DNA from 2 places in the Lacrimispora sinapis genome. Region 2 is predicted to be linked to the other one. Evidence: riboswitches for the same ligand, from Rfam matches in the RefSeq annotation. Region 2 holds a riboswitch; the other holds the start of a gene.
The links. Region 2 has a riboswitch for FMN ahead of ribD (bifunctional diaminohydroxyphosphoribosylaminopyrimidine deaminase/5-amino-6-(5-phosphoribosylamino)uracil reductase RibD). Riboswitches for the same ligand answer to the same signal wherever they lie in the genome.
Positions count from the first base shown of each region.

Region 1: it holds a riboswitch for FMN, as region 2 does, so the genes downstream of both, VIG27_RS05670 (ECF transporter S component) here and ribD (bifunctional diaminohydroxyphosphoribosylaminopyrimidine deaminase/5-amino-6-(5-phosphoribosylamino)uracil reductase RibD) in region 2, are expected to answer to the same signal.

Region 1 covers NZ_CP141832.1:1,234,643-1,237,733, forward strand. Annotated here, with positions in the region: gene VIG27_RS05665 (DUF4846 domain-containing protein) at 1-391, shown strand, start outside; gene VIG27_RS05670 (ECF transporter S component) at 507-1,175, opposite strand; FMN riboswitch at 1,257-1,373, opposite strand; tRNA gene VIG27_RS05675 (tRNA-Ala) at 1,468-1,540, shown strand; gene VIG27_RS05680 (MFS transporter) at 1,805-2,992, opposite strand; gene VIG27_RS05685 (radical SAM protein) at 2,970-3,091, opposite strand, start outside.
Region 2 covers NZ_CP141832.1:1,418,362-1,421,452, forward strand. Annotated here, with positions in the region: gene VIG27_RS06430 (bifunctional 3,4-dihydroxy-2-butanone-4-phosphate synthase/GTP cyclohydrolase II) at 1-218, opposite strand, end outside; gene VIG27_RS06435 (riboflavin synthase) at 227-853, opposite strand; gene ribD (bifunctional diaminohydroxyphosphoribosylaminopyrimidine deaminase/5-amino-6-(5-phosphoribosylamino)uracil reductase RibD) at 853-1,938, opposite strand; FMN riboswitch at 2,084-2,198, opposite strand; gene VIG27_RS06445 (winged helix-turn-helix transcriptional regulator) at 2,275-2,667, opposite strand; gene nirJ2 (putative heme d1 biosynthesis radical SAM protein NirJ2) at 2,920-3,091, shown strand, end outside.

The sequences.
Region 1 (3,091 bases), 180 kb from region 2:
CTGGGAGGAACGTGCAGTCTTTGATGATTCCAGAGAAAATTTTCTCAAATACTTGAGGCAGGTCATGATCTATGCAGGAACCCTGTCTTTGGAAAATGAAAGCGGTGGCATCGTTTTTGACCAGTTACAGGCTGGGGATTTATTTATCAGGGGTGGAACTCCGGGACATTGTGTGATGGTGGTAGACGTGGCAGAAGATCAGGAAGGGAATAAGTGCTTTCTTCTCGCACAGGGATACATGCCGGCACAGGAATTTCATGTACTGAAGAATCCACTCCACAAGGAAGATCCCTGGTATTATGTTTCAGAAATAAAGGATTCCCTTGTTACGCCGGAGTATGTATTTGAGAAAGACAGCTTGAAACGGTGGAAAGCATTTCTTGAAAAATAAATTGAAATAAGCAGCCACTTTCCCAGTACTGAACTGCCCCTTAAATGTCAGATTTTAGGTCTGGCCTTTAAGGGGCAATTCGGACAGCGAAAGAATGGCTGCTTGTTTAATTTTTCTAAATAATACCTTGGAAAACCAGAATGATCATAATGACCGTTACCAGTATAATTCCAAGAATAAGAACGGTGCCTAAATTTATTTTCCCTGTATTTTGCCCATCCTCTGGCCGTAAAGCCAAAAGATTCGATTTTCTAAGCGTTGTAACAAGCGGTTTGTAAATAAGAAGGGTCAGTGCCGTATTAATTCCGCATTTTATCAGATTAAATGGAACAATCGCTGGCAGAAGAAGCTGCACGACAGCTTCTCTGGGGTATCCCATATAAATGGGAGTGATTAAATAATTCCATAAAACCATAACGATTGTCATAAGAACCGTGCCTAAAATCATTCCCACCAATGCTCCCGACATGGAATGGCGTTTTTTGTAGAGATAGGCTGCCGGGCAAACAAATGCCACTGTAGACAGAACATTCATAATCAATCCAATTATCCCGGTGCTGCTTATGGTAATCATCTCAACAAAAGAAACAATTACTGCAATCAGAACAGAGGGCAAAGGTCCAAAAAGAAACCCTCCCGTCAAAATTATCACGTCTTTTGGTTCGTATTCTAAAAATGGTGCAACAGGTATAATGGGTATCCGAATAACAAGAACTGCCACAAACGCCAGTGCACAAAGCATAGCCATAATGGTGAGTCTGCTGGTTTTTTTGTTCATATTCATAATACATGCCTCCTAAAATAAGTAACATCTGAAAGTGTGCCCTTCAGGTGTTAATAATAGATGGTGTATTATCTTTATTTAACACATCTTCTTTCATCCAGACTATACTGTCGGTATTGGAATCACACCAATTCTGCGCAATACGCGCTCGCGGACTTTACCGCCGGTCGGGAATTACACCCTGCCCTGAAGACAACTATATGCAAATGCTCTGGATGTATTATAACACCCATCGAAAAAATTGCAATATTTTGTTGCAATTTTTTTGATGGTTTGCTATAATAGCTGCCATGGGGGTATAGCTCAGCTGGGAGAGCGCTTGAATGGCATTCAAGAGGTCATGGGTTCGAATCCCACTATCTCCACTTAAATAGTAGGCCGCAGGCATGAAAGCTTGTGGCTTAAATTAAAACTTATAGGGACGGGACACTTGGTAAATGAAGGGCAAAAAAGGTACGTTTTCAGTTTGATATGACCCCATAAAGTCTAATTTTAAGGGGTCAGTTCAGTTTTGAAATGTACCTTTTTATTGTTACTTTACAAATCTAAATTATAATGATCAAATGCATAAAAAGAATTTTAAAAGTGATATCCTCAGCATATCAGAATTTTGAATAGATCATAAATTTCTATAAATAATTCTTTAATTTGTTTTGAAAATTTGCTAATTTCTTTGCATTATATGTTAAAAACAGAAATGCAATAATTGATATAAGGACAATCGCCTTATTGTAACCATAGCAGTCTGAGATTTTGCCAAATACTGGCTGAATTACAAATGCAAGCATTGCCATGAGCAGACTTTGTATTGAGAGAGTTGAAGCCCTATACGTACTTTCTAGCGCACCATGGATAAAACTGGCCAGCATGGGAGCATAGCAACATAATAAAAGCAATGTAATAAAGTAAAAGATACTTTTTGTAATTACACCAGGTATTATTGCAAAAAACACTAACGATACCATAATTAAGGACGGTAGATAAATAACGAGTTTTACAGAAAAGTGTTTTTTTAGGGTATTATATATAAATAGTGCAATCATTGACGACATCAGATATTGTAATCCATAGATTGAACCAGAAAACTTTTCGCTAATGCCAAACGATAAATAGTAATTGAAATAATGGCTTTCGATTGGGATCAGTGCGATAGAAGTAAAAACTCCAATTAGCAGTAAATGTAGTATAAGTTTATTGTCCAATAAATGACGAATAGCTTTTTTAAAACTATATTTTTCCGTATCGTCCTTTTTATATGGTGGTTCGATTATAAATATAGTAAGTACAATTATGGGTAAAAATTGAAGTACTAATGTTATCTGGTAAACAAGATCCATTGATTGTTCCGCTAAAATTCCACCAATAGCAGAACTCAAGAATATTGCAATATATCTACCACAACGTAAAATAGCATGAATTTTATCAACTATCTTTTTGTTTTGGGATGCATAAATGCTATCAATTAACAAAGCATCTGATGCGCCTGATATTAAAGTATATGAAACTCCCTGAAAGATTGCAGCAATGATAAAACCCTGATAGTCTCTCAAAAAGTAAGCAAAGAGGTTTGAAACTATAAGGAATGCATCACCTAAGATTGTACTAATTCTTCTTCCATATTTATCTGCGATAATTCCAGTAGGTAATTCCAGAACAATTTTTGAAAATTGGTATACAGCATATACTATACCTATTTGATATAAGGAAAGTCCGTGCTTACTCATAAAAATAGTTTGTATTACTTGAACCATATAAAAAAATGTTAAAAATTGTGTAATAATAAGCCAGTAAATATTATTTACATATGATTTCTTCATTTCTATTCTCCACGAATAAATGGTTAAAGTAAATTCCCATTATTTTTTTATAATCGGCACATTTTTCTCTTCTTATTCCTGTATCTGGATCAATCGTTG
Region 2 (3,091 bases):
TGAGGGAGCTGCAGCTTCTGACAAAGCGCAGCGCTCATGGGCATGCAGATCAGCCCTTTTCCGTGGACTGCCATAAAATTCACATGTTCCGTCGTGGTAAATTGGGCGGCGCAGATGAAATCCCCTTCATTTTCCCTGTATTCATCGTCGGCAACCAGTATGATCTTTCCCTGGCGAAGATCCTCAAGTGCTTCTTCAATGGTATTAAATGCAAACATATTTCCTCCTATTCCAGACCGTATTTGGGAGTGCCCTTTGACGGGACTGCTGCTCCCAGGAATTTTTCAATATATTTTCCTACACAGTCATTTTCCAGATTTACAGTATCTCCGACCCGTCTGCCGGACAGAGTGGTTTGTTTGGCGGTATGAGGTATCACGGATACGCCAAAATCATTTTTTGACAGTCTGGCAACGGTCAGGCTGATGCCGTCAATCCCAATAGAGCCTTTTTCGACGATGTAACGCAGGATTCCGGGAGTCGTCCGTATGGTGTACCAGATGGCGTTGTCATCCCGATCAATGGAACGGATGATGCCGGTACCGTCGATATGTCCGGTAAGAATATGACCGCCAAACCGCCCATTGGCTGGCATTGCCCGTTCCAAATTGACGGTGGAACCGGAACAAAGCCTTGCAAGAGAGGAGCGGCGCAGGGTTTCGTGCATCACATCTGCGGTAAATGCTGTGGCGGTAAAGGAAGTCACGGTCAGGCAGATACCATTTACACAAATGCTGTCCCCCGCCTTGATATCCTTCAGTATCAAAGAGGCACCAACGGTCAGAACCGCAGAATATGCCCCCTTTTTCACGCCCCGCACCGTACCGATTTCTTCAATTATGCCTGTAAACATCAAAGCACCTCGCTTTCTAAAAGAATATCCTCTCCAAGCACAGTGATTTGGGGAGGTGACAGTGAGACCCCATTGTCTGGAGATTCCATGCCGATTCCACCAACGGGGGATTTTGCATGGATGCCCCCAAACAGCTTTGGTGCAATATAGACCTGGACTTTATTTACGATTCCATCGGTTAATGCGGACCAGTTTAATGTACTCCCTCCTTCCAAAAGAATGCTGTCTACGTTCCTTTTCCCAAGCTGTATCATCAGTTCCTTTAAATCCACCTTTCCCTCCTTTTGAGAAACCGTAAGGACCTCACAGCCGGCTTCCTCATAAGGCTTTATTTTGGCTTGGTCGGTACAGCAGGCAGCCAGAATGGTCTTGTACTGATCGGCAGTCTGAACGACACGGGAGGAGAGAGGTGTCCTCAGGCTTGTGTCGCAGACGATGCGTTGAGGGCTTTTGCAGCCATTGAAGCGGCAGGTCAGCATGGGATCATCGGTGAGTATGGTACTTACGCCAACCATGATTCCGGAATAGCGGTGTCTGTCCTTTTGCACTTGCAGACGGGCGGCTTCTCCCGTAATCCATTTGGACTTTCCGGAATAAGTGGCAATTTTTCCGTCCATGGTCATGGCGTATTTCATTACCACATAAGGGGTTTGATGCTTAATGAAGTGGAAGAAGACTCTATTGAGCTTCCTGCATTCTTCGGATAAAACCCCTTCTGTAACTTCGATTCCATGGTGACGCAAAATGCTGGCCCCTTTGCCTGCAACGACAGGGTTTGGGTCAAGGGAGCCGATCACAACTCTCCGGATGCCGCTTTTTAAAATTGCATCGGTGCATGGCGGTGTTTTTCCGTAATGGCAGCAGGGCTCCAAAGTCACGTAAAGGGTTGCGCCCTGAGGGGATTGCCTACAGCCCGAAAGGGCTTCACGCTCCGCATGGGGCATACCAAACCTCTGATGGAACCCCATTCCGATGATAGTGCCATCTTTTACGATAACAGCTCCTACCATTGGATTGGGATTGACCCAGCCAATCCCTTTTTTGGCAAGTTCCAATGCTTGTTTCATGTAATCAATATCAGTCAACCGGACACCTCCTGAAAAATAAAATGCCTTGAACCGATATCGTTCAAGGCATGGAGTCACAGAATGGAGGGAAGCTGTATCAAAAATAAAAAAACTCCGAAATCAAAACGATTTCAGAGACATTTACAATACACACAACATGTGTTTTCATCTTCTTTCATCCAGACTATACTGTCGGCTTCGGAATTACACCGAATCATGCCTTGCGGCTCGTGGGCTTTACCACCGGTAGGGATTTTCACCCTGCCCTGAAGATATTTATTCAATTACGGTTAATATAGCACCATGCCAAAGCGTTGTCAAGTGCTTGGGCGCATTTTCATTTATTGCTCCCTTTTATGGATTGCCTGGGTCGGGTTCCGTACTTAAATACTGGCTCCCAAACGCGTGCATCAGTTCCAGAATAGGGATGATTTTTGTACCCAGTTCGGTCAAGCTGTATTCCACGCGGGAAGGGACCACCGGATAGACCTTCCGGCTCACCAGCCGGTCTTCTTCCAGACTCCGCAGCTGGGAGGTCAGCATTTTCTGGGTCACCTGAGGAAGCCTTTTTTTGATTTCGCTGAATCGCAGGGTCTTGCTGCTTAAATACCATAGAATCAGAATTTTCCATTTTCCAGAAAGCAGTTCCTGCACAAGGGCCATGGGGCAGACATTGTATTTTAAGCACTGGTCTTTCATATAGCATTCTTCGTGCATGGGCTTATTGCAGATCATATTGGCTGACATGGGACCACCTCTTTCTGGTATATAAAATATAGGAAGTATCAAATGAAGCTATGTATGTTAAAAAGATATCTTACGATCCATTATACCATTTACTGACTTAAATTGTAAATATGTATATTCTGCCGCTTACTATTGTGCCGTTGTTTTTCAACAACACTGGAAAAGCCCTGATTCTATGGAACAGGCCGCCCACATATAATAGGCATATACTTTTAATCCTTATGGCAAAATGCATATGGAAGGAGAACATGGATGATCGTATCTTGGCTGACCACAAATCAGTGTAATTTAAAATGCAGGCATTGCTATCAGGATGCCGGAGGCAGAAGTGCAGAGGAGCTTAATACAGACGAAGCAAAAAAAATGATCGGAGAGATCGCAGCGGCCGGTTTTAAAATTATGATATTCAGCGGAGGAGAGCCGC